Regions from separate parts of the Nitrosococcus halophilus Nc 4 genome, predicted to be linked through region 3. Evidence: predicted binding sites of a transcription regulator. Region 3 holds the regulator's gene; each other region holds the start of a gene.

Region 1 (9,968 bases), 760 kb from region 3:
ATTTTTTCCTAGATAATTTCGATCCTAACTTTCATCAGAATCGAAAAACAGAAACCGCTCGGCTTGGGTTCCACCATGGCTTTTCCCCCCGATCGGATCTCCTTGCTTTCTTTATTTACAAGAAGGTGGAAGGAGGCTTCCAAACAACTCATCCATCGATTAATTTTTCAGGAGAATTAAAGGAAGAGGCCTATTTAATCGAAGGCCAGCATTTAGTCCGGTGGGCAGGGCTAAACCTTGTTAGCGGTGCAGGCCATTTCGACACACTCGGCCGCCAAGAAAAAATAGTGGCAGATTTTTTTATCCCCTTTCCTCGTTCCACCCTAGATGAAACAGAGGCTAATATTCAGCATACTAATGTTTACCTATACTCCTATTTTAATTACGGGGAATCTCTAACGTTGATCCTTGGGGCAAGTGGAAACTTCTTCAAAGGAACCTTGGTAGAACGGAACCAATTCAATCCTAAAATTGGCTTGATGTGGAGGCCATCTTCGGAAACGATATTGCGGGCTGCTGCCTTTAGAGTACTGGAACCTGGTCTCAGTATAGGGCAAACAATCGAGCCGATCTAGATAGCAGGCTTCACTCAGTTTTTTGGTACCACCTTCGAACAGGATATTCAGAATGTGAACCGCCAAGGCCTTGATGTGTGGCACTATGGGGTCGCGATTGATCAAAGATTTTCTTCTAGTTTTTATGCTGGCACTGAGTTTTCTAAACGAGACCTGCGGATCCAAGGTACTATGGATAGCCGAGCGGTAGTAGAGAATTGGGATGAATATTTAGGGCGTGCTTATTTCTATTGGACTCTGCATCCCCGGATTGCCACCAGCACAGAATATCATTTTAAACGTTTAGAACAGGGCAAAAACCTCTCACAATCCACGGGTTTTCAGGAGTTAGAGACTCATCGGATACCTATTAGCATCAATTTTTTCCACCCCTCCGGATTGAGTACAAGAATTAAAGCTACTTTTATTGATCACATCAAAAGGGTCAGGTCTTGTCAAGTGCGTAATAAAAGAATGAACATATGATCACAGTAAAGATCACGAAGCAAGAGTAGACCCTACCAGTTAAATATTAACTGGATTCTTCTTCGCCAAGACGCCGGTATAAAGTGCGGCGGCTGATGCCGAGCAGGGCTGCGGCGCGGCGTTTGTTCCCTCCTACTTGATCCAGGACATAATGGATATAACTCTGTTCAATTTCCCCTAGGGTAGACAGCATGCTCTCATCCGATGGGGAGAGGGACTCCGATAGATTCTTCGCCCTAGACTTGGATTTAGGCACTCTTCTCATGCGTTCAGGCAGATGGAATAATTTGATTTCTTTTTCGTGACAGAAGACGACAGCACGCTCGATAGTGTTGCGTAGTTCCCGCACATTACCCGGAAACGGATAGGCTTTGAGATGAGCAAGGGCGGAGGGATGGATACCGCGCACTTCTCGTCTCAATTGGGTGCGAAATAGATCGAGAAACCGCGCTATAAGTAGATCTAGATCTTCCCCCCGATCCCGCAGGGGAGGGACCGGCAGGACAAAGGTCTCTAGCCTATAAAACAAGTCTTCTCGAAACCGCCCCTGGTTGACCTCCTCCTCAAGGTTGCGATTAGTCGCGGCTATGATCCGAACGTCCACGCATCGTTCCTGATTAGCCCCTAAAGGTCGAACACGGCCATCTTGAAGGATACGCAGCAGCTTGGCTTGCAGTGCTAACGGCATTTCTGCAATCTCATCTAAGAGTAGCGTTCCTCCTTCTGCCTCCGCAAATAACCCCTTACGGGCATTGTTGGCGCCGGTGAAAGCCCCTGCGGCATGCCCGAAAAATTCGCTCTCTAACAGTTCGGTGGGGATGCCCGCACAGTTGACAGCGATGAAGGGGCCTCCGGCCCGCCCGCTTTCCCGGTGAATAGCCCGTGCTACTAATTCTTTGCCTACGCCGCTCTCCCCGGTAATTAATACTGGACCTGCCGCGTGGGCTAGTTGGCGAATGGTTGCAAAAAGGGTTTGCATGGGGATGCTGCGGCCGATAATGCCATGAAAGTTATCGTCGTTCAGCAGTTCTCGAAAATGTTGCACTTCTTCTTTTAAGCGTCGATTCTCCAGGATACGGATAACGCAGAGCATCAAATGGTCGAGATCCAGGGGCTTAGTAAGAAAATCGTCAGCGCCTAGTTTGAGCGCCTCGACTGCTTGGTTGATGGTTCCGAATGCCGTGATCATAATGAATCCAGGGGGAACAGGGTGGGTACGTACCCGTTCTAGTAATTCCACGCCATTGGCACCCGGCAAGTATAAGTCGCTAAGGATCAATTCAGGCAGCCAGGTTTTGAGTATCTGCCAAGCCGAATCCACCTCCCCGGCAGTGCGTACTTGCAAACCTGAATCGGTCAGTTCTTCCTCTAGCAGGCGACGCAGGGCTTCATCGTCTTCGACAATCAGTACCCGTTCCTTAGGACGAATCTCTTCTCTTGTCACTCAAATAGTCTCCTTGGAGTGGTTTGGGCAGGGGAGGGAAAAAGATATAAAACGCGGCTCCGCCAAGCAGACTGCGTCCCACCTCAATGCTGCCATGGTGTTCTTCTATGGCTCCGTGGACGACAGAAAGTCCTAAGCCGGTACCCTGACCGACGGGTTTAGTCGTGAAAAATGGTTCGAATAACCGGGAATAAATATCATCGTCAATGCCGGGACCATCGTCTTCTACGCAAAACCCTGTTAATTCTCCTTCCTGAAGCCAGGAAAGTCGCACATGACCGCCAGGGCTTGCCTGCATTCCATTGCGCAGCAGGTTGGTCAATACTTGTTCAATACGTACCGGATCGACGAGCATAAGGGGAGCAGGGTGGGGTCCAGCAAGTTCTAACTGCATTCCGGCATGGGCAAACTCGTCTCTGACCTGGGAAACGGCAGCCTGGGCTAGCCGATCCGCCATCTCCGGGTGCAGACTTAAGGGGGTGGCACGTCCAAAATCCATAAGTTGGCGGACAATATGTTCCATCCGCTTTACCGCATCCCGGATTTCCTGTAATCCCTCTGTGACCCGTAGAGGTAGATCTCGCAAGCGCAACAGCCGTTGGGCCTTGCCGTCTACTACGCTGAGTGGCGTGCCCAACTCATGGGCGGTGCCGGCCGCCAGTTGACCGATGGCTGCCATTTTCTGGGATTGCCGCAAACGGTTCTCTAGTGCTGATTGCTCGGCACGCCGACGGGAGATCTCCGCCTCTGAATGGGCAATGCTGTCGAGCATGTTATTCATACAAGCACTCAGGACGACCAGTTCCCGTGGCCCTTGCAAAGGCGCTCGATGGGTGCGGTCACCTTGCTCTATCATTGCCATGGTATTCATCAAAGCAGCAAGATACCGGCCAACAGCTCTATATTGGCCATAGATCACGACGCCGGTGAGAAGAAGGGCAAGAAGCACCAAGAGAAATAGACCCTGCCAGCGCACCTGGCCAAGATAGTCCTGAAAATCACTACCCTGGCGGGTAAGCTGTAACAGACCAATAATGAGTCCACTGGAATTGGTTAAAGGTACGAAATAGGAATAGATCTCCTCACCGTCAAATTCACCATATTGCCCGCGCCGGTTTCCCTCGGCCGCCAGCTGGGTTAATTCGTGGCTCTGCATGCTAGGCTCCTTGGCGCCTGTGGCAGCCACTTTCTTGCCTTGAGCATTATAGACATATGCTCCATAGACCCGATCGATGCGGAAAGCAGAATTTATGGCTTGCTTGACGTCCCCTTCCCGGCCTTGTTCTAGGGCATGACTGAGGGGAAGGTAAATCGCTCGGGCAATAAGTTCGACGTCCTCCTGCATTCGCTTTTCAGTTTGTTTTTCTAACTCAGATAAACTGAGATAACCGGTTATGGCGAGGATGGAAACCAGAGGCACCACCATGAAAAGCGTGAGGGCGGCACGTAGGCTATAAGCGTTTCGGAATAATTGAATAGTCATGGGGGAACCATTCTTTATTCATGGCACATGTGTCATTTTAACACACCATAAACTCCTCTTAGTTAACCCCATAACCTAGCAGGCGAGAGCCACATGAATTAGCGTTGCTTCCATGTTGTTTTAAAAATTTATTTATGAATCTACTAGTTATAAAAATAGCAAAGGTAATTCTGGGGCATTGGCAAGGAGGATGGCACTGTATTTGCCTAAAAAATATTTAGCTAGGCTATAAAGTGGCTTGGTGAGTCTTGAGGGGCTTATGCAAACTTCTTAAGTTTAACGGAGGAACCAATGCAAAACGTGCTTAAGATAAAGAACATTTTTGTGGTTGCTTTTATTGTATTGGGTTTAATGGGGGCTTCGCTAACGTCTGCCCAAAGCGGCGCTCCCTCTGGTCGTGGGATGGGTCAGGGGCCATCTGGGCAAACCCAATTTAGTGATGATCAATTGGAGGCTTTTGCTGCCGCTTCCAAGAAAGTGAATGAAATTAGTGTGAAGTATCGCCCACGCATAGAACAGACCCAGGATCGGGATCGGGCTCTAGAACTTCAGCAGGAGGCCAGCAATGCCATGGTCCAAGCAATCAAAGCGGAGGAGAACTTAGACGTGGAGACCTATAATGCTATAGTGCAAGCTGCATCTACTAATCCTAAGTTAGGCCAGAAGATACGGAAATTAATGGAACAGTCACAGCACAGTTGGTGAGGATAATAGGCGAGCCAGTCGATAGGTTTAAGTCGACTGGTAGCCGCTCTTCGCTATGTATTTATATTACATATAAGGGTAAAGTCTTAATTTAGACTTCATTTTTATTAGAAAATAAACGAGAATAATTGATATGAATGACCTAATTTTACGTATTATGCAGATAAAGAAAAGTAGGGTGTTTGTGTTCTTTGCTGCTTTATTATTTTTCCTCCCAGGTAGTCTCTTAGCCGCTGATGATGAGGAGGAGCGATGGGGGACACGACAGCCAACTTTTACAGAATTAGATAAAAATCTAGATGGCTTTATTAGTAAAGATGAAGCAGAAGCGTGGAGTGACTTAAGCGTAGACAACAAGTTCAATCAGGTTGATAAGAATAATGATGATAAACTTGATTATTCCGAGTTCCGTGTTTTTCAGAATAAAAAAATCAAAGAATCGATCCATGATTTTATCAAGCCGACAGAGTGAGGGTTAATCAAGGGCGTTAAAAAAAATTTTCCCTATTGTCGAGGAAAAGGGGTCAGTTCTCACATTCCAGTATTCGATGCTATACTGAAAATATGGCAAGACCTTTAAGAGTGGAATTTGCAGGCGCGCTGTACCATGTGACCTCAAGAGGAGACCGGCGCGAAGACATCTATCTGGGAGAGGAGGATAGAGAGGCCTGGTTGGAGGTATTGGGCACTGTCTGCCACCGCTTCAACTGGGTGGTGTGGGCCTATTGTCAGATGAACAACCATTATCATTTGGTGGTGGAAACGGTGGAGGGGAACCTCTCGAAGGGGATGCGGCAGCTCAATGGGGTGTATACACAGCGCTTTAATCGCCGCCATGACTTGGTGGGTCATCTGTATCAAGGTCGTTATAAGGCGATTTTAGTCCAAAAGGAAAACTACTTGCTGGAGCTGTCCAGATATGTGGTATTGAATCCGCTGCGAGGGGGATTAGTGGAAAAACTGGAGGATTGGCCTTGGAGCAGTTATCTGGCCATGATAGGAGAGGCGAGTGTGCCGAAATGGTTGGATGTGGAGGGGTTACTAGGTCACTTCGGCAGGCAACGGAAAAGGGCGATTGAGTCCTATCGTCGCTTTGTGATGGAAGGTAAAGGGCTGTCCAGTCCGCTGGAGCAGACCCGTCATCAATTAGTGTTGGGGGATGAAGCTTTTGTGAAGCGGTATCGGCAGGATAAAAGGCCCGAAGAACTGCGGGAGGTTTCCAAAGCCCATCGGCGCGCCTTGGCGATGTCGCTGGAGGAGTATCGAGACCGCTATGAGCATAGAGATGAGGCGATGGCCCGGGCCTATTTATCTGGTGCCTACACGATGTTGGAGATTGGTGAATATTTCGGGGTTCACTATATGACGGTGAGCCGAGCGGTGCGGCGATTTGAACAGCATAACCCAAAATAATGTTGAGATGTGAGAACTGACCCCATAATCTTCTGGGGAAGATCACTGTATGGGGCCAATCCACTGTTGGATGGCCTGGAGGGTGAAGGGCCAGTCTAAAGTTAACCCTGATTCTGGTTGCAAAAGAACAGGAATCCGAGTGCCGTAACGTTCAGTCAGCAGGGGATCATCCCCAATCTCCACTTCTTCAACGGTAATTTCAGGAATTCGCGTCAATAGTTGACGCGCCTCGTCGCATAGATGGCAGCCTGCGGTATGGTAGAGAATGAGTCGAGTCGAGCTAGTGTTCATGTAATCGGGGGATTAATTCAGCAAAGTTGCACGGCCGATGGCGGTTGTCGAGTTGATCCTTAAGAATGTTGTCCCAAGCGGTACGGCAGGCTCCGGAGGAGCCAGGCAAACAGAAAATAAAGGTCCCGTTGACCACCCCCGCCAGGGTTCGTGACTGAACGGTCGAAGTTTTGATTTCCTCATAGGAAAGAGCACGAAACAATTCACCGAAACCTTCGATGGTTTTGTCAAGCAAAGGTGCGATGGCCTCCGGTGTGCTATCGCGACCCGTGACACCGGTTCCACCCGTTGTGATGATAATCTGTATTTGGTTATCGGCGATCCAGCGGGAAACGATCTCGCGGATATAATAAATATTATCGGCAACAATCGCCTTCTCGGCAAGCTGATGCCCTGTTGTCTGGAGCCGTTCCACCAGCAGCTTACCAGAGCGGTCGGTCTCTTCTGTGCGGGTGTCAGAGACAGTAAGCACCGCGATACTAAGAGGTGTGAAATTTCTTTCCATGGACATTATGGTTATGATATTTCAAATTATCTTTAGTATAGCACTGGTGTGTTGGTGAAAACTCATTCTTGGAATGTATCCCCTCAGGAGGCCGTGGCCCTGCAACGACGGCTTGCGGCCCAGGTGATTACCGAAGATCGCTTGGATCAAATCCATTCCGTTGCCGGGGTCGACGTGGGGTTTGAAGAGCAGGGCAAAATAACTCGAGCCGCCGTGGTGGTGCTCCGGCTCGCCGATCTGAGCCTGGTGGAGCAGGCTGTTGCCCGGCAGCCTACCCGTTTTCCCTATATCCCCGGATTGTTGTCATTTCGGGAGTGTCCCGCGGTATTGGCTGCTTTAGAGAAATTAACTGTGATGCCGGACCTACTTCTCTGCGATGGTCAAGGGGTTGCCCATCCCCGTCGTTTTGGCATTGCCTGCCATCTAGGGGTGCTTACCGATTTGCCGAGCATTGGGGTTGCTAAGACCCGATTGGTGGGCCAACATGGACCGGTACCGGATGAACGCGGCGGTTGGATCCCCTTGGTGGATAAAGGTGAGACGGTAGGGGCGGTGCTGCGCACCCGCACTGGAGTTAATCCTATCTTTATTTCAGTAGGGCACCGGATTAGCCTTGTCACTGCCCTTCACTATGTGATGGTCTGTACTACCCGCTACCGGCTTCCGGAGACCACCCGTGCCGCCGATAAATTGGCCAGCGGTTCTGGAAAGTAAGAAGTTGTTGGAGAACTTTGTTGTCAGCGTAGGGTGGAGCAGGCCAGAAAGGTTAAATTAGGGTGGGTACGGTGCTAACATGCCTTAACCTACCCTAATTTAAAGGCTATTTTCTGCCCTTTTATGGGCAGACCAAAATTGATCGAATGCCTGATCCGAGAAACGTCCAATGGAAAACTCACTGATGTCAATTTGAGAATGTTGAACCTGGCCTTTGAGGATAATATCGCTGATGATTTCCCCAAAGATAGGGGCATACTTTAGCGCCTGACCTGCCCCTAGAACATGGACCAAATTTTCAATTTTGCTATCCTTTCCGAGGATAAATCTTAAGTCTGGGGTAATATCAAAAAAAGAAACATAGCCCCCTGCATAGAGGGGGGTTCTGGCTTTGATAAATCGATTTTTAACCTTGCCCAAATAAGCTTCTAACTGGTCGAAATTAAGCACATAATTTGAGGGATCATAAATAATATTGGCGCCTGCGGGATTCATCAGTCCTCTGGAAAAGGCCTGGGCTATCGCTTCGCTGCTACGAGCCCGGGGTTGATGCAGATGTAAAATACTGCCTCGCCAGCGGCGAAAATAGGCGTGATGAACAAAATCGGCAATGATGGGTAACGAAGTTGGAATGTCCCGAGTACCCACTAAAAAATTAGCCACGTAAACCGGCTCCAAACTGATGGGGATGGGAATATTCAGTGGTGCAAATAACTTTGGACTCCAAGCACCGGCTGCATTTATGACATAGTCGCAGGTGATGCTTCCATGATTGCTGTGGACTGCGCTAATTCGTCCGTTGCTATCCACATCAAAACCCGTTACTTGGGTGTGTTCCATGACTTCAATGCCATTGAGGGTGGCAGCGTTTTGCAAGGCATTGAGAATGTCTGCAGGATCTAATTGGAGGGCTTCTGGTTCATGGAAATAAATCTCGTCCTGGTTGATTTTGATGGCGTGTTGGCCAAGCTCTGCAGCTTCAGTGTGGGTAAGACTGTGAAACTCAATGCCTTCTTGCTGCAAAGAGTGTTCTAGTTGGCGCCACTGGTTATCATTTTTTTGACCGGCCTCCGGGGCTATCCAGAGAGCCCCCGGTTGCTCAAAAGGGATTTCTACTCCCCACAAGGGATTCATATTTTTCCAATGTTGGGTCGCCAGCTGAGCCATGCGGGCTGCCATGGGAGCAGCATTGGCCGATCGGATAATGGCGCTGTGGCGGGAACTTAACCCTGCCCCCAGAATCCTTTTCTCCAAGAGAGCCACTGTATTGGCAGACTTATTGAGCTTGCGGGCAATTGATACCAATTTAATCAAAGAATGCAATTTATTAAGGCTTTAAGTGCTTGTTTAGACTGCATCTATACAATGCAAAATTACATGAAATTGGTATGAAAAGGCGCAGGCGCAGCCTAGGCAACCGCCACCAATGACTAGGGTATGAAAATGGGAGGACATTGTTCACTCTTTAAGCTTATTTCCAGAATCGACCTGGGGTAAAAGCGTTAAGTTCAGTGTCGTCCTACTAGCTCTATAAGATTTATGGGTTTAGAGTGGGTGATTAGCCCAGTGTGACAATTCCCAAGTAACCATCTACAGTGACCCGGTCACCGGTGTGGATACGGGAGGTGGCCTTCCCGATGCCCGTGACGCAGGGAATACCATATTCTCGGGCAATGATAGCGCCATGGATAAGCATGCCGCCGCGGCATTCTACGATCCCCGCCGCAAGGGGTACGATGAATGTCATGTTGGGATCGATGGCCTCGCAAATGAGGATTTCTCCTGCCTCGAACTGGAATAGATCAGCGGTTTTTTTGAGGACTCGCGCCTTCCCGAAAGCAACCCCCGCGCTTGCGGGCTGGCCAATTATCTGGCGTGCCTTTAAAGGTGATGAAAATATTGTTTTTTTCTTGGAGCGGCGTTTCTTCGGAATAAAATCGGGCTCTCTCAACATCCTGACTAGATCATTGCTGGTCAGTCTTTGAGGGTCGAATGGAATCCGTTCTTTGAGGCGCCGCCTGCCCTCCTCAAGGGCTCTGATGACCTGAGCTTCTATTTTGCCAAGGAAAATATTGTCATCGTCCCGGAGTCGGTAGCTCGCTCTAGCAAGCGCTAACAGCTTACCGGCAAAGATTCTCTGCTCACCCTCATAGTGGCTAAGAAACCACTCGGTGAGTTGCGTTGTGTTATCAATTTTCTGGTTTTCTCCCTTGGATGGGTTTGGCAGCATTTTTGATAGTACCCGAAGCACCGCCTCCCGGTTGGGGAAACAGGGGCTATCTTTCCAGGAGAGCCCTGAAAACTCCCTTAGGAAATCATCCACTTTGGTTAACAGTACTTGATCAACTGGGTAGTCGTTCCCCTGTTGTAGGG
Region 2 (9,968 bases), 2.0 Mb from region 3:
ACGGCCTTTGATCGCTTACGGCTGATTTTGCTCCTTTCTTTACCCGAGGCACCGTTCCAGGACTTGGAGCAAGCCCGGGGGATGTTGCATGATTTTCTAGAGACTGAGAATGCTGAAGGACTCTATGATTTGGCCTTATTGCTTCAAGGGTTTGTGGTGGAAGAGGCACAACAGGAACGTCGCTATCGTCTCCTTCAAGAAAAGCTCCAACAAAAAGAGGAGCAAGTGAGACGCTTGAGAAGTGGACTGAAATACCTTGATGGTCGTCGTAAGCAGGAGCAGGAGTGGGCCAAGAGCTTGGAGAAGCAACTAGAAGACGAGCGAGGAAGAGCGGAAACGTTAGAACGAAAGCTTGAGGCCCTTAAAACCATAGAAAAAAGGCTAGAGCACCGAAATCAATCCAAGGAGAATTTGGAACTACCTGAACAGGGAAAAGAATTAGATGAGTGAAAAAAACAGGATTCTACTGGTAGATGATGATCGCGATCTGCTGCGATTATTATCAATGCGTTTGGCTGGACGTGGTTACGAAACTGTAGTCGCGGAAAGCGGGGAAGAGGCGTTGGCTCAGGTGGAGTTGGCCCGCCCCCAAGCGGTAATCACCGATTTGCGAATGGAAGGAATGGATGGGATGGTGTTGGCGGACTGCATTCACCGCAAAAACCCAGCATTGCCGGTGATTATTTTGACCGCCCATGGTTCGATCCCCGATGCAGTGCATGCGACTAAAAATGGAGTCTTCGCTTTTCTGACTAAACCCTTCAATAGCCGGGAACTCTTGGCCCAAGTGGAGAAGGCGCTTCAGATTTCGGGTACCCACTACGCTTCGGAGAAAGAGCCGACAGAGAGTTGGCGCGAGGAGATCATCACCCGCAGCTCACTGATGGAGGATTTACTGAGTCAGGCTCGGCTAGTTGCCGAAAGCGATGCCAGCATTTGCCTGCGAGGTGACAGCGGGACGGGCAAGGAGTTACTGGCCAAAGCTATCCATAAGGCCAGCTCCCGGAATGAACAACCTTTTATTGCCGTTAACTGTGCGGCCATTCCAGAGTTGCTGCTGGAATCTGAGTTATTCGGCCATGCTAAAGGTGCGTTTACTGGCGCAACCCGGGATTATCCAGGACTATTTCAGGCCGCCCATGGGGGTACCTTGTTTCTGGATGAAATCGGGGATATGCCTTTTTCTCTCCAGGTAAAATTGCTACGGGCTTTGCAGGAGCAACAAGTACGGCCTGTGGGGAGTACCTCCACTGTCATGGTGGATGTGCGTATTATCTCGGCCACCCACAGAGATTTGGATGCAGAAGTACGTGATGGCAATTTTCGGGAAGATCTCTATTATCGGCTTAATGTGGTGGTATTGGAGATTCCACCCCTCGCCGAGCGGCGAGAAGATATCCTTCCCCTTGCCAGCCATTTTCTATCCACTATTGGGAATGGAATCAAGAAAAATGTTCGGGGGTTTTCCGGCGAAGCCATAGAGTTGTTGGTGAGTGCTCCTTGGCCGGGCAATGTACGCCAGCTCCATAATGTTGTGGAACAAACCGTCGCTTTGTCCACCACCCCCATTATTTCCGCTAAACTGGTCAAAAAAGCACTGCGGCAGCAGTCAGGCCAATTTCCTTCCTTTGCAGAAGCCCGGAGGCAGTTTGAGCAGGAATATCTGGCGGGCCTACTCAAAATCACCAATGGCAATGTGACTCAGGCGGCCCGTCTGGCCCAGCGTAATCGCACCGATTTTTATAAGCTTTTGCAACGTCATAACTTGGATCCTTCCGCATTTAAGCCTGTGAAGCGGCAGTAAGCACCAAATCTAATGAAGCCGCGAATGCACGCGAATGAACGCCATATCTTGAGCAGTTAGTCATGGAGTATGGGGAATTTGGGTTCATGATCCTGGCCCTTTTGGGGGGGATGCTCCTGGGGGGATTTTATTTTGGAGGGCTATGGCTGACCGTACGCCGTTTGCCTCATGTACGGCATCCCGCCTTATGGATGATGTTGAGCCTGGTGCTGCGCTCCGCGGTAGTACTTGCCTGTTTCTATTTCCTCTTGGGGAGCCATTGGGAACAAATACTGGCTGCTTTAGCGGGCATGCTGCTTATCCGTACTTTTCTCGTACGCCGCCTCCGGCCAAAGAGCGAAGAGGTGACACCCTCCTCACCCCGGAGACAGCAAATATAGGACGTAGGATGGGTAGAGCGCTAGCGAAACCCATCATTACAGCGGGTTTCATCATTATGTTATGACCGACTACCGTCGCTATCGTATCAAAGGTGGTTGTTATTTTTTCACCGTTGCGCTTGTGGACAGGGAACAGGGGGTGCTGATAGAAAATATTGGCCAATTACGGTTAGCATTTCGTGAGGTCATGGCCAACCATCCTTTTCAAATTGACGCCATTGTCATTCTGCCTGATCATCTGCATTGCATCTGGACCCTTCCTGAAGGGGACGATCGCTTTTCCATGCGGTGGCGCCAGATCAAATCCGCTTTCTCGCGGCAAGTTCCCAAGGTGGAGGCGCGATCAAAGAGCAGGATCAAGAAACGGGAAAGAGGTTTATGGCAACGCCGTTTTTGGGAACATGGGATACGGGATGATAGGGATTATCGCCAGCACCTGGATTATATTCATTACAATCCTGTAAAGCATGGTTATGTCCAGCGGGTTGTCGATTGGCCATATTCCTCCTTTCATCGTTTCGTGGGTTGGGGAGTTTATCCCCAAGATTGGGCGGGTGATGAAGTGAATCAGGAAATGGATTGGGAATAGAGTATGGAATTGATGGGTTTCGCTCAAGAGAGTGTAAAAGTATTACTGATTTTTATGCGTTGGGACATGCAGGCTGTTCATTGTTATTTGCTGGAATAGGGGAAAATCAAACACTTTTACACTTTCTAACGCTCTACCCATCCTACGCAGATTTAGTGGATTGTCATAAAAGTTTACAGTTAGGGTAAAAACTTAATTTTAAAATTTTAAAAAACAGTTACTTACTTATTTGGCGTTTATCTTGCATAAGATATCTTGTATGGAGAGAGTACCCCTTAATTAGGATTGCATTCATAAAAATATAGATTTAGGAACAACTTGTTGTTGGTTGCCTAATACGATGGGTAGAGATTATGTATAAACTTTTATGGTCTGGTCTGTTGTTGTTTCTCGGGCTTATAGCGAGTTCAGCCCAAGCTGTGTTGATAAACGCCCAGCTTACGGGAGATGGTCGGGCTGGTAACCCTGACTTGCTCCAGGTCGATGTTCTGATAGATGTGACCGGTAATGTTGCAGAGTGGGATATTACTGTCGATACGACTAACCACCCCGACATCAAACTTGATGAATTTTATTTTAATCTAAGAGATCCGTTTAACGGTAACAGTTCGCCTTGGACATTTGAAACAAACCCGCCAGCGGGATCAAATAGTGGAAATGCTAATTTCTATTTTACCGATTTTGATCCAGCTGATTGGTTGATTGATTCGCCTGCCGACCCTGTGGGTGGGGGGACCTTTACACCAAACTTCTTATTTGAATACTCAGGATCAAATGTTAATAATTTAACGTCACTGAGTTTTACAATGGTTTCTAACATTGGCGATTTTGTAGCAGATGATTTTTTGATGGCGCCTAGTTCGGTGAGTACGGATAATGATTTGGGTTCCGGTCAATTGGGTGCTCATCTTCAGTCACTTGCAGTGAATGATGCCACCTGCCCTGATGGTAGTTGTAGCGATAGTGGATTTGCTTTGGGTGTTTACAGTGACGGCGGTGGACCCCAGCAAATCCCCGAACCAAGCGTTCTGGCTCTCTTCGGCACCGGTCTTCTGGGCTTAGGTCTCATTGGCCGTCGTCGTAAGCGCTTAGCTTAAAACAAAATTTTTGTGTAAAAAAAACAGACACCGGCTTTAAGCCGGTGTCTTTGGGGTTGAATTTCTACAGAAAATTTCCGCTATTTATCTTTACCTCCCTTCCCATTGCCATTGCCTTTTCCTCCCCCGGAGCCTCCTTTACTACCAGAACCCACATTGACGGTTATTGAGGTCGTGGCGGTATTGCCTGCCCTGTCTTCGGCGACTGCACTGATGCTATGGGAACCTTTGGCGTCTTTGCGGGTATTCCAACTGTAGGAGAGGGGACTGGTGTCGGTTGCGCTCCTCATTGCCCCGTCGATGAAGAGCTGAATGGCGGCAAGGTCGGTGTTATCGCTGGCATTCACTGTAATATGGACTGTACCGCTAACGGTGCTACCCTCCGCAGGCTCTGTGATGCTCACGCTGGGAGGCGTGGTGTCGCTGGAATCCGGGGTGTTGTCCACGAGTAGGGTGACAGTGGAGGAAACCCCTTCGTTGCCGGCAGCATCATAGGCATAAGCGATAAGGGATACCGAACCATCGGCTACCTGAGTGGAATCCCAGCTAAAGCCATAGAGGGAAGTGGTATCACTGCCAACGAATTGGTCATTAGCATAAAGGTCGACTCGGGTCACACCGGCGTTATCCTCGGCACTGACGTCGATGGCGACGGTACCGGACACTGTGGCTCCCTCGCTGGGAGAGAGGATGGCCACCGAGGGTGCTTGGGTATCGATGGCGTTCGTCTCGCTGGCGGCAACCACGGCGCTGTAAGCATTGATACGACCATGGCCGTAGAAGCTGTCCCAACCGCTGCTACCCAGGTCATCGGCGGTGCTTTCTAAAATGGATTCTATTTCTCCCGGTGAGAGGAACGGATTGGCGGATAGGATCAGTGCAACCACCCCGGCAGTAGCGGGGCTGGCAAAGGAGGTGCCAGAAACCGAGCCGTAGCTGCCGCCCCGGGTAGTGGTCCAGATTCCCGCACCGGGAGCGGAGACATCCACATAGTCGCCATAGCTGGACCAACTGGCTTTGCTGTCGCTGCTGGTGGTGGCAGAAACCGAAATCATGTAGGGGTTATCACTGTAGCCGGGATTACTGCCACTGTTGCCGGCGGCGACTACCACAATTCCCCCTAGGCTTTGGAAATACTGGGCGGCATTGGAGACGGTCGAGCTATTGGTCACATCATAGCTGATGTTGGCTACCTGGGCGCCTTGATCAGCCGCCCAGGTCAGGGCCTCGGCAATATCGCTCCAGTAGGCCCAGCCATCGCTGGAATCCGTGACTCGGAGGGGCATAATAAGGGCGTTCCAAGCGATGGAGGCAACCCCCTGGCTATTGTTGCTGCTGGCTGCGGCAGTGCCGGCCACCTTGGTGCCATGGCCGTGGATATCGGAGGTGTTGCTGTTATTGCCGGCCGTATTCCACCCAGAGAGGACTTTGCCAAACAGATCCGGGTGGGTGTCATCCACCCCCGTATCTAGAACCGCCACCGTAATGTTATCCCCGAAGGCGGTGTCCCAGGCTAAAGGTGCGGCGATCTTTGGCAAGTGCCAAGCGCTTGAATATTTCGGATCATCGGGAATGGTTTCACTCAGCTCCACCACCCAGTCTTTTTCGGCAAACTTGATGTGGGGATTGCGTGCCAGGGCCCGGGCCACGGCCTCTTCGGCTTGTTCAGGCACATCTACAATATGGACATTGAGGGGACCAATACGGCCCTTTGAGGTAGCGCCCGTCCGGGCAAAGATTTTATTCAGTTCTGAGTCTGGCAATCCTGCCTTAGGTTGGACCAGGAGGCGTCCGGGAGCCCAGGGCTTGGCAGGGGGCTCAGCTTGGGCCGGGGAAATGAATAGGGGCAGGGCGGCGGCTAATAGAAAAAGCATGGAGGTGGTTTTAATGAGTGAAACGAGGTGCGCTCCTTGGCGCGCGATACAGCGTTCCATAAATTGCTCCTTTGGGTTGCAGGACAAAACTTAGTGATTGGGAAATCACCGAACTTGAGTTCGGCAACCTCAACCTGAAAACCTTAACGGCAGGTTTTATCGAGAATTCATGGGGGCAACTGGGAGTTGCTTCACATCCTTGGGAATTGGCGGAGATAGGGCGGGCAGAAAACCGCGGTGAAACCAATGGGGGGATGGAGTGTAGTCGCTAGGTAGGGTGTTCATCGACAGTTGTTGTTATTGCTTTTTGAGCTTTATGGTGAAATTTGGATTAGTCCGGATAATGCCTGGGATCACCACAAAGGCACGAAGAACACAAACACGTTGGTGTCCTTTGTGTCTTTGTGGTGAAAAATCTAGATTAGGGGGATAAACCCGGTATCATCGTCTCCGCACTTAACAGAATAACTTCAATTTCTTCAATAATTTCTTCCTGGCGTAGTGTATTAGATTTGAGCGCCAGATTGGCGATTTTTTCCTCTAAACGATGGATAGCCCCTTCTAGGTGTTGCATACGGTGGTAGTTTTCGGCCATCAAGGAGGCGTAACAGATTTCATGGAGGGTGGCGAAGAGATAGTGATCCACAAGTTCGGTGAAAAAGTTTTGGGAAGAAAGGTTAAGGAGGGGAGGAGAGGCAAACTGGATGGGGGGAAGGAGCTCCTGGAAGGGGGGAAGGAGCGGTGTTAGCTGCACTTCGGGTTGGGGGCTTCCCTTGGGGTTAGCCGAGGAGGGTTCCAATCCCTGGGTCGTGGGATGATGGGGGTGGGTTCGATGGTGCAGCAGGGTGACTGGAGGGAGCGTTTCGGGTTCTCGAAATTGATCCAGGGCATTGACCAATCGGCTTAGGACCTCTTCTATTTCTTCGGCCATATTAGCCCCTTCAAGTAGGGCCACTGCTCTGGGGTCACCTTCCAGTTTAAGGCAGAGTTTGCGTCCCACCGCAATAAGAAAGGGCGAAGGGGAGGGATTTGATTTTAATGCGGTCTCTAGGGCTTTAAGCACCGTTTCGTTAAAATCCCCGCAGAACCCCCGTTGTGAGCCCATCAACAGATAGATGTGCCGGGAATCTTGGGTAAGGGGCTGGCGTGGAGGATAGAAGTGATGAAAGTCAGCGGCAACGGCCTTAATGCTGTCCACTACCTGTTGTTGGGCGGGGAGCAGACGCCCGAGCTTGCGGGTCTCCAGCAGCGCAAGCATTTTCATGCTGTCCATAATGCTGCTGATCTCCTGGAGGGAGCGAAGGTGTTGCTCGGTTTCCCGGCGTCGGCTCATTCTTTATCTTCGGGGATGGCCGATAGCCATGTTTCCAAGGTTTGCAGCCATTCGTTCCGATCCCTATCCAAGGTGAGCGAACTGTTCTGGATGTGTTCCACCAGCCTATTTAATTGCCTTGGAATAGCCTCTAATTCAAACGGGTCGAACCGTCCTTCATTGAAGGCAATCAACCAGGCGAGCTGGCACTTAATGGAGAGGGGGCTGAGGCGATTCTGAGTAAGCAACTTGCGTAATACACGACCGTGCCGGATTTTGGCCTGCATTGAGGGCTCGAGATGGGCGCCGAAGCGGGTAAAGATTTCCAATTCCAAAAATTGTAAATAATCGAGTTTCATGCGACCCGCTTCTTCTCGGATACGGAAGTGTTGGGCCTTGCCTCCGATACGGGATACTGATTTGGCCACATCGATAGCGGGCCGAAAACCGCTGGCAAACAAGTCTGCATCCAAATAGATTTGTCCGTCTGTAATCGAGATGAGATTGGTGGGGATATAAGCGGCAATTTCTCCCTGTTGGGTTTCAACAATGGGCATGGCCGCCATGCTGCCGCCACCATAGCGGGAAGTTAAGCAGGTCGCCCGCTCTAGGAGACGGGCATGGAGGTGAAAAATATCCCCTGGGTAAGCTTCCCGCCCTGGAGGGCGACGCAGCAGGAGGGAGAGTTCGCGATAAATCCGGGCATGGGTGCTCAGGTCATCATAGATCACAAGGGTGTCCTTGCCCTGGGCCATCCAAGCTTCAGCGAGAGTGCAACCGGCGAAAGGTGCTAAATATTGCAGGCCCGGCAGGGCATTGGCTTCGCCGACCACGACTGTGGTGTAGTCCAAGGCCCCGTACTGGCGCAAGGTGTCTAGGGTTCTGAGTACCGTTGAGCGCTTCTGGCCAATGAGCACATACACGCAATAGACCCCTTGTCCTTTCTGGTTGATGATGGTGTCGACAGCGATGGCGCTTTTGCCCAGCCCTTCATCGCCTATGATGAGTTGGCGTTGACCTCGCCCCATGGGAATCATGGTGTCGATGATTTTGATACCCGTATAGAGGGGCGCATGAACGAAATCCCGGGTGACCATAGGGGGCGAAGGATGTTCCAAATTCCGCCTTTCTGAGCACTGAGGTGATTCCATGCCATCAAGGGGCGTCCCCAGGGGATCGATGACCCGCCCGAGAAGATTATCCCCCACGGGGATACTCAGTTGCTGGCCCGTCAGATGCACACCAGTGCCGCTAGTGAGCGCATCGGTGTCCAGGAGTAAAATAGCCCCCAGCAATTCTTGGGTCAGATGAAAGACGACGCCTAGACTCCCCTCCTCAAAGACGAGAAGCTCTTCGAGTTTGGCGGAGGGCAATCCTTGAATCCAAGTAATGCCATCTCCTACCGAGATGACATTGCCCTGTTCAGTAATCCGGAGCCTAAAATGGTATTCCTCAAACCAAGTGTCTAGTGCGGTTAGGGGCCCGGGGCTACCGGCTTTATTCAAGTCGTCCATGGATAGCTTCAGCGAAATAGCTCAATTCATCCTGCAAGTTGGCCCGTAATACCCAAGGGCCGATGCTGATGCGCAGCCCGGCGATAAGCTCTGGATCTTGGCGGAAATCCAAAACATTTGGGTTTTTCCCTGCTAAACGGTGAAAGGCAGCTTGCAAGGTTTGCCGCTTAGATTCCTCTAGGGGGTAGGCGCTGGCGACTTTAATGGGTTCGGTGGTATTGGTTAGGGTCTCCCGCAAGTTCTCTTGTTGTTCCAGGGGTAGGGTGGTCAGATCCTCCAGGACCAGAGCCACTAGTTTGGCTTCTAGTTCAGGACCGGCGAGACGGGAGAGCAATTGGGAGGCAAAGCGGACAGTTCGTTCTAGGGCCGCCTCTTGGTCTTTGCGTCGGGCCTGATTTTGGTTCCGTTCGAGCAAGACTTGAGCCCGTTCCCGCTCTGCTTCTAGGGAATTCCGCAGGGCTGCCACTTGCCGTTCCTGTTCGGCATTAAGCTCGCGGTGCAATTTTTCCAGGGCCGCCGCTTTTTCTTTTTCCCATTCTCTGAGCCGATTTTGGTATTGCTGCTCCATAGCTTCGGCCTTGCTGCGGATGGTCTTGGCTTCCTCAAGGGTTTGCTGGATGGTGCTGCGGCGCCGCTCGATTACTCCCAAAATGGGACGGTAGAAAAAATGTTTGAGGAACCAGACCAGAATGAGGAAATTGATAATCTCCAGGATAAAGGTGGACCAGTTCAGTTCCAAAGAAATCTCCCTGACAGGATGCTTGATGGATGGGACTCAAACCAGGCTATCATCGCCTCCCCGTTTACTGAATAAGGTATTCCAGCAAGGGATTTCTAAACAACACAATGAGCACGATGACCAAACAATAGATAGCCAGGGATTCGATCATGGCAAGGCCAATGAATAGGGTTCGGGTAATAGAACCTTCCGCCTCCGGCTGACGGGATAAGGCCTCTAGAGCGTGGCTGATGGAACGGCCCATGGCTATTGCAGGCAACATGGTGCCTAATACAATACCTAAAATGGCCATTATTGTGGAAACGAGGACGAACCACGTTATGTCTGATATTTCTGACATGCGTCAATTCCTTCTATTCTTTTTTTGTCTCATTTGTTGGGATTGAATGCCGCCGGCAATGTAAACCAGAGCAAGCATGCCGAAGATATAGGTTTGGACTAAAGCCTCAATGATGTGCAACATGAGGATGGGAATGGGCACCAAGAATCCGGCGACCAAGAGGATCAAAAGGGCTGCCATTTCCAAGCTCATCATGTTGCCGAACAGGCGTACTGCCAAGGCGACGGTACGGGTGATTTCGCCAATGATATGAAAAGGCAATAGAATGGGGTTAGGGCTGAGGTAGTGGTGCAGATAGTTCCTTAACCCTTGGGTGCGG
Region 3 (9,968 bases):
AACCCATCCATATTGAGGCCGATCGAGGGGAGCTAGATGATCGCAAACAGATCGCGGTGTATCGTGGCAACGTTCATCTTACCCAGGGTACCCTGCGCATCGACTCCGATATTCTAACTATCTACTACACGCCGGGAAAAAAACTGGAAAAAGCCATTGCCGAAGGCCAACCCGCCTGGTATCGGCAACGACCCGACAATAGCGATGAAGATATCCGGGCTAAAGCGCTGCGGATGGAATATCACGCCAACACGGCAACCATTTATCTTTTACAAAAGGCTCATGTCTGGCAGGGTGCCAATGAATTTACCGGTGATCGTATCGTCTACGAAACAGAACATGACATTGTGAGGGGGGAAGGCTCCAAGACGGGGGATGGCCGAGTCCACGTTACGATCCGTCCTGACAACAGTAATACTCCCGGCAGTGAACCTACTCCTGAAAGCTCAACCCCCATCCCGGCAGAGCCAGAGCCCCCGGAAAATCAAGAAGGTGATAACCAGGCGCTCAATCCTGAATTAGCCCATGGGCGAACCACAACTTGGCTAAACTTACGCACCGGTCCCGACACCGATTACAGCAAAGCAGCCCTCCTCCCGCCCCGAACGCCCATCACCATCTTAGAACGACAAGCGGAATGGCTACATATCTCCACACTTGCCGAAGGCGAATCAATAGAAGGTTGGGTCCATGCCGACTTTATTCGCTTGCTAAATGGGCACGGGGAATAAATCCTATTACCCCATGAGCAGGCTATCAGCCTATCATCTTGCCAAATGCTACCAATCCCGCTGGGTGGTCAGGGATGTTTCTCTAGAACTCTCAAGCGGCGAGGTCGTGGGCCTACTCGGCCCCAATGGCGCCGGTAAGACAACCTGTTTCTACATGCTAGTGGGCTTAATTTCAATCGACAAAGGCCTCATATCCCTAGATCACCACGAGATCACCCGCTACCCCATTCACCGCCGGGCCCGTTTAGGGATCAGCTATCTACCCCAAGAGGCCTCGGTTTTCCGGAAGCTGACCGTAGCCGAAAATATTATGGCCATTGCAGAAACCCGGAGCGATCTGACAAAACCGGCTCGCCGACAACTAGTGGACGAGCTGTTGCATGAACTCAATATTACCCATGTGAAAAATACCTTGGGGATGAGCCTCTCCGGCGGAGAACGGCGACGGGTTGAAATTGCCCGCGCCCTGGCAGTAGAACCGCAATTTATACTATTAGACGAGCCTTTTGCCGGAGTAGACCCTATTTCGGTGCTAGACATCCAGGGTATCATCCGGCAACTGACGGAACGGGGGATCGGGGTCTTAATTACCGACCACAATGTCCGGGAAACCCTAGGAATCTGTCAGTATGCTTATATTGTGAATGAAGGCGAAGTCATCGCCAAAGGTCAACCTCAGGAAATTCTGAACAATGAACGAGTAAAGGAAGTTTATTTGGGGTACAATTTTCATCTTTAATAGCTATCATGGCATGTTTATTGCTGTCTATAATAAATAGTAATCCAATAGCAAGTAGAGCTCAGGTATGAAAACCTCTCTCCAACTACGCCTTGGGCAACAACTCACGATGACGCCCCAGTTGCAACAAGCCATTCGCCTGTTGCAGCTCTCGTCCTTGGAATTACAAACGGAAATCCAACAGGCGCTAGAATCAAATCCACTGCTTGAGCAAAGTGAAAGCGAAGAGGGGCAGGAATCTTTAGATACCGATGAAGTAAGGGAAGCCATTACCCCTGAGGGCAATGAATTAAATGCCTCACTGGGCGAGGCAATCCCCGACGAATTGCCGGTAGATAGCAGTTGGAACGATATCTATGACAGCTTACCGCTGCCCGCTGCTTCTGGAGATGAATCCCTACCCGATCTGGAAAACCAAGGCAATCGGGAAGAAACCTTACAAGAACACTTGCTCTGGCAGGCCCGTTTGGTAGCGACTAACGAGAAAGATCTCGCCATTGCCACCGCCATCATCGATTCGATTAATGAAGAAGGCTATTTGTGCAGCACCCTTGAGGAGATACAGCAAAGCCTAGGAGAGGACATTGAGGTTGAGCCTGGGGAAGTGGAAGTCATGTTGCATCAAATACAAAATTTCGACCCTCCTGGTGCCGGGGCTCGTGACTTAGGCGAGTGCCTGCTGTTACAGCTGAAACAATACCCCCCGGGCACCCCCTGGCTAGAAGAAGCAACGCTGTTGTTGTCCCAACATATCGCCACACTGGGTAAACGGGACTATGCCCAATTGATGCGGGCAATGAAACTCTCGGAACAAGAATTAGGGGCAACTATCCACCTGATCCAATCCCTCAACCCACGGCCAGGGACCCAAATACAACCCAGTAAAACCGAATACGTAGTACCTGATGTCTATGTCACCAAGCAAAGTAACAGTTGGCATGTTGAACTTAATCCTGATATCGCGCCACGTCTGCGGGTCAATACCCAGTATGCCAGCCTAATCCGGCGGGCTGATGATAGCCTCACCAACAGCTATCTCAAAAACCAGCTCCAAGAAGCTCGCTGGTTCCTTAAAAGTTTACATAGCCGCAATGAAACATTGCTCAAAGTTGCTTGCTGCATTGTGGAGTGCCAGCAGGGATTTCTTGAACACGGCGAAGAAGCCATGCGCCCTTTAGTGCTCCACGATATTGCAGAAGCCGTCTCCATGCATGAATCCACCATCTCTCGGGTCACGACCAACAAATATATGCATACCCCCCGAGGAATCTATGAGCTAAAATACTTTTTTTCCAGCCATGTGGCTACCAACAGTGGCGGAGAGTGTTCCGCAACTGCCATCCGTGCCCTTATCAAGAAGCTGATTGCTGGGGAAGAGCCCCGCAAACCCCTAAGCGATAGCAAAATCGCGCAAATCTTATCCGAACAAGGAATTAAAGTGGCACGGCGTACCATCGCCAAGTATCGGGAAAACTTGAATATCCCCCCTTCCAATGAACGAAAAAGATTGATCTAAAACGCAAAATAATTAAGGAGCAACCCATGCAAGTGAATCTCACTGGCCATCACGTTGAAATCACTCAAGCCCTGCGGAGCTATGTGGAAAATAAGTGCGAGCGCCTAGAACGCCACTTTGATCAATTGACTAATATTCACGTCGTCCTTAGTGTTGAAAAAAAGAGGCAGAAAGCTGAAGCAACACTGCATGTCAGCAAAGCCAATGTATTTGCCTCCGCCGAAGACGAGGACATGTATGCCGCCATTGACGATCTAGTGGACAAATTAGATCGGCAGATTAAAAAGCACCGGGAGAAACTGACCGACCACCGCCGTAGTGAGGGGGTAATGAAAAAGCAGCAGCAAGGATAGATTAACCAAAGCCATGCAGATTACCGAGCTCCTCATCCCAGAACAAATCGCTGTGGGTGCCGTTGCAGGCAGCAAAAAACGGGTGCTAGAGCGGCTCAGCGAGTTGCTTGCCCGGGGCACGGATGACCTGGACTCGACGGATGTTTTCGATTGCCTACTTGCCAGGGAACGTCTTGGCAGCACCGGTCTTGGGGATGGGATCGCCATCCCCCATGCCCGCATGGCTGGCAACCAACACACCCTCGCGGCATTCGTCCGCCTGGACCAGGGAATCGATTTTGATGCCCTCGATCAACAGCCAGTCGATCTATTCTGCGCCTTGCTGGTTCCGGAAGAATCAGCGCAAATCCACGTGCAACTCCTTGCTCAGCTTGCGGAAATGTTCCGTGATCCGGAGCTATGTACGCGCCTACGGCAAGCCAAGGACCCCCATAACCTGCTGGAAGTCCTAAAGGAATGGGAACAAACCTCTGCGCCTACCGGTATTGTCGACTAAGCGGGAGTGTAAGGCATGAGCAGCCCCAATGAAGACAATGTCACAGGTCATGGCGTGCTGCTGGTGATTTTCGACTCCGGGGTGCTCTTGAGGGGGGAAAGCGGCGTTGGCAAAAGTAGCCTCGCCCTAGAATTAATCCGGCGGGGACACCGTTTAATTGCGGACGATGCCCCCCTTTTCCAGCGGGCATCAGCCACCCAATTGATGGGTAGTTGCCCCTCTGTATTGCAGGATTTTCTAACCGTGCCAGGTTTGGGCGTTGTCGATATTCGCGCGATTTATGGCAGTCAGGCCATCGCCGCGCAACACCCCATTGATCTCGTCATCCATCTTATCCCTAACAAACATATCGAACCGCTCACCCGCAGCCTTGGTCAGTGGGAGCAGCTAAACGTGAAAGTGCCTGAACTTACCCTGCCCTTGGGGGGTAATTTGCAACCCGCCACGATGATAGAAACAGCCGTCCAAGACTATCAGCTACGGAGCAAAGGTTATGATGCCTTGCTTGAGCTGCAACAGCGGCAACAGAAGCTCCTCAACCCTTCCCCTCCTAGGCACAAATAAGGGGTGCCTTAGAAGCACTCATTCAAAAGAGAATTGGCGAGACTCCCATGAAATTGCTAATCATCAGCGGTGTATCGGGATCAGGCAAAAGTATTGCCCTTCATGCCTTAGAAGATCAGGGTTTCTATTGCATTGATAATCTGCCTGTCTACCTTCTTCCCGTCTTTGCCCAAAAGATGCAACAGGATGATGCCCAGCAACTCCGCGCCGCCGTCGGTATCGATGCCCGCAACCTTCCCCAAGAACTACAACAATTTCCCCAGATCCTAGAGGACATTGAAAATGTGGGGGCTCACTGCCATATCATCTTTCTTGATGCCAGTGACGCCACCCTTCTTAAACGCTTTAGTGAAACCCGCCGCAAACACCCACTCAACAATATTCCTCTCGCCGAGGCCATCCGCCATGAGCGGGAGTTATTAGAGGCCATTGCCGAAAAAGCCGATCTTAGGATTGATACCACCTGCACCACGGTCCACCAGCTACGGGATTTAATCAGCGAACGGGTCGGCGATGGTGCGCGTACGGGAATGTCACTGCTATTTCAATCCTTTGGCTACAAACATGGCGTCCCCCTCGACGCTGACTTTGTATTTGACGTCCGCTGTCTTCCTAACCCCTATTGGGAACCCCATTTACGTCCCTTAAGCGGGCGTGACCAAGAAGTGATTGCCTATCTTGAGCGCCACGAGGCCGTCGCCCAAATGCGGCAAGACTTGATTACCTTCTTACAGCACTGGCTGCAACGGTTTCAAGAGACCAATCGCAGCTATCTGACGGTGGCCATCGGATGCACAGGGGGACAGCATCGTTCAGTTTATTTAACAGAGCAGCTCACAGCCCATTTCCATTCCGCCCATAGCCGAGTACTTTGCCGCCATCGGGAATTGTCATGACCGTCGGCGTGCTTATTATCACTCACGATAATATTGGCTCGTCTTTGTTGGATACCACCAACGACATGCTGGGCAGCTGTCCTCTTCAGATCCAAATACTCCCTGTGACCCGCGCCTCTCACCCCGATGCTTTGCGGGAACGAGCACGAGAGCTAATCCATAGTTTGGACACCGGCCACGGGGTTTTAGTCTTGACTGATATGTATGGTTCCACCCCCAGTAACATCGCCTGTTACGCAGCGGACGCCCAACATGCGCAGATCGTCACAGGCCTTAACCTGCCCATGCTGATACGAGTGCTGAATTACCCACGCTTGAGCCTCACCGAACTCACAGAAAAAGCGATAAGCGGCGGGCGCGAAGGGGTTTGTGCCTGCTTTACCACCATGAGGAAACAGGATGACACAGAATGAGGTGACTATTATTAATAAGCTGGGGCTACATGCCCGGGCTGCAGCCAAATTCGTCACTCTAGCTTCTCGCTTTAAAAGCGAGATACGCATTCAGCGGGGGACAAAAGAGGTCAATGGAAAAAGCATCATGGGCGTGATGATGCTGGCGGCGTCCCAGGGAACCCGCCTCTGTATTATGGCCTCGGGCCCCGATGAGGAAGAAGCTCTACAGCAACTGAAAACGCTGGTGAATGAGCGCTTTGGAGAACACGAATGAGAGTAAGGCAAATCACCCTAGTAGATGGGGACCTAGCCAAGAAAAATTTCCTTAGGGCCTTGGCATGACCCTTGAACTGCACGGGATCGGCGTCTCGCGAGGCATCGCTATCGGTAAAGTTCATATACTTTCCCGCGATCAGCCCGAGGTCAACGAATATTTCCTGCCCCTGAACCTTATCGAAAACGAGGTTCAACGGTACCAAGCAGCGCTCAGCACTGCCAAGGCGCAACTCCAGTCTATTCAGGAGCAAATTCCGGACAATATCCCCACCGATATCGCTTCTTTTATCAACACTCACCTGTTAATGCTCGAAGACAAGGCGTTGGCTATTGTGCCCATAGATCTCATCCAGAATCGGCACTGTAATGCCGAATGGGCACTCAAACTACAGCGTGACGCCCTGGCAAGCGTTTTCGATGAGATGGACGATCCTTATCTTCGCACCCGCAAAAATGATGTGGACCACGTCGTCAATCGCATTCTTCGGATCCTGACTAACCAAGAGAGCCCCCGCCATGAAGTCTCCGGGGGGCGGCTTAAGGGTTATATTTTGCTGGCCGACGACTTGACCCCTGCCGACATTGTCTTAATGCAGCAGCAGCAAATTAGCGGTTTTGTCACCGAGCATGGTGGGGCTAACTCCCACACCAGTATCCTCGCCCGCAGCTTGGGGATTCCAGCTATCGTCGGCCTCCGTGGGGCTCGCCGCTATGTCCAAGATGACGAATTGCTAATCATCGATGGCGAACAAGGAATCTTGCTCGCCGGGGTCGATGCTTTTCTTATCGAAAAATTTCGGGAAAAGCGGCTCGCTCAGCAGCGCCGCCTTGCCGCGCTGACGGCACTCAGGAGCCAACCTGCTATCACCCTCGAGGGGCAACCCATCACCCTCGAGGCTAATATTGAATTGCCAGAAGATTTGCCCCTCGTGGCCGATTCCGGTGCCGAGGGAATCGGCCTCTACCGCACTGAGTTTTTGTATATGAACCGCACCACCCCACCCGATGAGGAAGAGCAGTTAAGTGCCTACACCCGGGTAGTAGAAGCCCTTGGGGGAGCGCCAGTGACCATTCGCACCGTGGATTTGGGGGCTGACAAAACCGTGGATGGAGGCCGCCTCAATACCCCGGTGGCGACTAATCCTGCCCTAGGCCTGCGCGCCATTCGCCTGTGTCTGCGGGAACCTGGGCTATTCCGCCCCCAACTGCGGGCCATTCTCCGAACCTCGGCTCAGGCCCCCGTACGGTTGCTGCTACCGATGATCTGCACCTTACAAGAGCTGACCCAAGTGATGATGTTGTTAGAGGATTGCAAACGGGAACTTAAGCGCCAAGGACTGAAATATGACCCGGCATTGCCCGTAGGGGCCATGATTGAGGTTCCCGCCACCGCCATCTGCGCCGATATTTTTGCGCGCCACCTAGACTTCCTTTCCATTGGCACCAATGATCTTATCCAGTATACACTGGCCATCGACCGCATCGATGACGAGGTCAATTACCTCTACGATCCCTTACACCCAGCAGTATTGCAGCTCATTCATCACACTATCGTGGCCGGAGAAAAAACGGGCACAGCCATCTCCATGTGCGGCGAAATGGCAGGGGATCCCCGCTATACGCGGCTACTGTTGGCACTGGGGCTGAGAGATTTTAGTATGCATCCGGCCTCCTTGCTGGAAGTCAAACGGGTGATCACCGAAAGTAACCAACAAAAGCTTACGGAAGTCTCCCAACAGTTCTTAGAATGCTACGATCTCTCAGAGATGCAAGCCCTATTAGACCAAATCAACGAAGATCTGCCCAACTAATCCCTTCCAGGGGCGAACCCTCCTCAAGCTTCTTAACCTGCTTTTTCAACCCACCCCTTAAGCCACAGCAGTATCCAGTTCCCCCTCCCCCCTGTAGAATGGAGTTATTCCAAACCTATCCGCCAGTCCAACGCGAGGAGTCATCATGCTGCAACCCCTCTCCCCGGAAAGGAATAATGAACGCCTAAACGCCCTGGTAGCAGCACTTGAAAGCGGCCGGATGGTGCGCCTACGGCGACTACTCAGCAGCCTACATCCCGCTGAAGTTGCCCATTTACTGGAGTCATTACCTCCCCCAACCCGACATCTAGCCTGGCAGCTGGTGGGCGCCGGCCATCGAGGCGAAGTATTGAGCTATGTGGGCGATGAAGTGCGCTCCGATCTCATGAGCGACATTGCGGTAGAAGATTTGGCCTCCCTCATGGAAGACCTGGACCCCGATGATTTAGCCGACATCCTCCGGGATCTGCCGGAGACGGTGGTCGAGCAAGTCCTACAGACCATGGATGCTCAGAATAGGCGCCGCCTGGAAACGGTGCTCTCCTATCCGGAGGACACAGCGGGGGGGCTTATGAATACCGATACCATCACCATCCGGGGTGACATCACCCTGGACGTGGTTCACCGCTACCTGCGCCTTTTAGGAGCACTGCCAGAGGCCACGGACAGCTTGTTCGTGGTGGACCGAGACGATAATTACCAAGGGGTATTGTTGCTGACCACCTTACTCACCCGAAAACGGGAACTGACCGTCGCCGAAGTCATGTCCCACGGGGTGGAAAACATTCCGGTCTCCTTACCTACCGCCCAGGTCGCCCAGCGCTTTGAAAAACGGGACTTGATCTCCGCTCCTGTGGTGGATGAGGAGGGAAAACTGCTTGGCCGAATCACTATCGATGATGTGGTCGACGTGATTCGGGACGAAGCGGATCACTCTTTAATGAGTATGGCGGGCCTAACCGAGGATGAGGATACTTTTGCCCCTGTTCTTCTCAGCTTACGGCGCCGTTCCCTGTGGTTGGGGATCAATCTTATTACCGCCTTCCTCGCCGCCTGGGTCATTGGGCTATTTGAGGCGACCATCCAAAAGCAAGTCGCCCTGGCGGTCTTAATGCCCATCGTCGCCAGCATGGGGGGAATTGCCGGCAGTCAAACACTCACCTTGGTAATCCGGGCCATGGCCCTAGGCCAGCTCAGCCAAAGCAACACCCGCTGGCTATTGAGCAAGGAGCTAACCTTAGGCGTCCTTAACGGTCTCCTCTGGGCACTGGTGATCGGAATAGTCGCTGCGACCTGGTTTAAAGGGGCTGAACTGGGTATTCTGATTGGGGCCGCTATCATCATCAATTTGATTTTCGCCGCCCTTTCGGGGGTCGTCGTTCCCCTCTTCCTACGACGGATAGGCGCTGATCCAGCTCTAGCCGGCGGTGTTCTCCTCACCACCATCACCGATGTCGTGGGCTTTATGGCCTTCCTAGGGTTTGCGACCCTTTACTTGATTTGATTCCTCTCGCCGGATGGAGAGGCTTTGAAAGAAAAGCCCGCTCCCGAAGGAGCGGGAAAAACTTAATTTATAGCCTGTTAAATGGGAACCGCTATAAAATTTAGGTAGAGTGACAGTGATGAAAACGCTTTGTCATCACAGCTATCGGCAACAATAGCTCGGACTTGAATTCCCCTAAAACAGAACTGATGTTTACCGGCTTTCCTCTAGATAGTCTTATCCGACCCAGCGAATCTTGAGCTCCTTGGCCTCTTCCAGACCTAAAGTGGCTGCAATTTGATGCCGGGTTTCCCGGGCTAAAGTATCCCGACTCTGTCCCTGCCAGGAGAGGGGTTCGTGAAATGCCGTAAGTAACGGCGATTGATATTGGCGCTGCGCAACAGCACAAAAACATCAGCCACATTAAATGCCCGATCCAGGCAAGGTTCTCCACAAATTTCCGCCCCTAGCCGCAAATAGCCCTTAAGCAAGGTAGGCACCACGGCTCCTGGCCGGGAGGCGGTATCCGTGCGAGGCAAGGGCAACCGAGGCACGACCCGCAGGTGGGGGGGGCTGAGATACTTTTCCCGCAACTGGTCAAAGACGGACAACGCCTCGGCGCCCCCCGCGGACATAGGAATACTGGCACAACCTATGAGGTGATCAACACCATTCATGGTCATAAAACGGGCTAGTCCCGACCATAAC

What was found. Region 3 encodes sigma-54, which starts transcription at its own class of promoters, with help from an activator protein. Its sites were predicted from a motif close to TGGCANGNTNCNTGCTT; they were not measured.
Region 1: a site for sigma-54 is predicted at 4,159-4,175, ahead of NHAL_RS17185 (DUF4168 domain-containing protein). Genes of this name have one in related genera too.
Region 2: a site for sigma-54 is predicted at 3,004-3,020, ahead of NHAL_RS22000 (PEP-CTERM sorting domain-containing protein). Genes of this name have one in related genera too.

The regions. Positions count from the first base shown of each region.
Region 1 is NC_013960.1:3,637,743-3,647,710, reverse strand. It holds gene NHAL_RS22120 (TonB-dependent receptor) at 1-575, shown strand, start outside; gene NHAL_RS22115 (hypothetical protein) at 630-1,040, shown strand; gene NHAL_RS17195 (sigma-54-dependent transcriptional regulator) at 1,087-2,484, opposite strand; gene NHAL_RS17190 (sensor histidine kinase) at 2,459-3,967, opposite strand; gene NHAL_RS17185 (DUF4168 domain-containing protein) at 4,259-4,672, shown strand; gene NHAL_RS17180 (EF-hand domain-containing protein) at 4,806-5,144, shown strand; gene NHAL_RS17175 (transposase) at 5,237-6,085, shown strand; gene NHAL_RS17170 (glutaredoxin family protein) at 6,128-6,376, opposite strand; gene moaB (molybdenum cofactor biosynthesis protein B) at 6,366-6,881, opposite strand; gene nfi (deoxyribonuclease V) at 6,930-7,595, shown strand; gene NHAL_RS17155 (NAD(P)/FAD-dependent oxidoreductase) at 7,695-8,909, opposite strand; gene NHAL_RS17150 (PEP/pyruvate-binding domain-containing protein) at 9,154-9,968, opposite strand, start outside.
Region 2 is NC_013960.1:2,309,334-2,319,301, forward strand. It holds gene NHAL_RS10835 (hypothetical protein) at 1-450, shown strand, start outside; gene NHAL_RS10840 (sigma 54-interacting transcriptional regulator) at 443-1,804, shown strand; gene NHAL_RS10845 (N-ATPase subunit AtpR) at 1,891-2,184, shown strand; gene NHAL_RS10850 (REP-associated tyrosine transposase) at 2,246-2,773, shown strand; gene NHAL_RS22000 (PEP-CTERM sorting domain-containing protein) at 3,127-3,870, shown strand; gene NHAL_RS10860 (S8 family serine peptidase) at 3,951-5,804, opposite strand; gene NHAL_RS10870 (F0F1 ATP synthase subunit gamma) at 6,166-7,077, opposite strand; gene NHAL_RS10875 (F0F1 ATP synthase subunit alpha) at 7,074-8,570, opposite strand; gene NHAL_RS10880 (F0F1 ATP synthase subunit delta) at 8,554-9,309, opposite strand; gene atpE (ATP synthase F0 subunit C) at 9,374-9,649, opposite strand; gene NHAL_RS10890 (F0F1 ATP synthase subunit A) at 9,653-9,968, opposite strand, start outside.
Region 3 is NC_013960.1:322,269-332,236, reverse strand. It holds gene lptA (lipopolysaccharide transport periplasmic protein LptA) at 1-731, shown strand, start outside; gene lptB (LPS export ABC transporter ATP-binding protein) at 745-1,470, shown strand; gene NHAL_RS01635 (RNA polymerase factor sigma-54) at 1,538-2,986, shown strand; gene hpf (ribosome hibernation-promoting factor, HPF/YfiA family) at 3,013-3,339, shown strand; gene ptsN (PTS IIA-like nitrogen regulatory protein PtsN) at 3,353-3,835, shown strand; gene NHAL_RS01620 (HPr kinase/phosphorylase-related protein) at 3,851-4,399, shown strand; gene rapZ (RNase adapter RapZ) at 4,447-5,295, shown strand; gene NHAL_RS01610 (PTS sugar transporter subunit IIA) at 5,292-5,708, shown strand; gene NHAL_RS01605 (HPr family phosphocarrier protein) at 5,695-5,964, shown strand; gene ptsP (phosphoenolpyruvate--protein phosphotransferase) at 6,029-7,777, shown strand; gene mgtE (magnesium transporter) at 7,923-9,281, shown strand; gene NHAL_RS01590 (GNAT family N-acetyltransferase) at 9,578-9,968, opposite strand, start outside.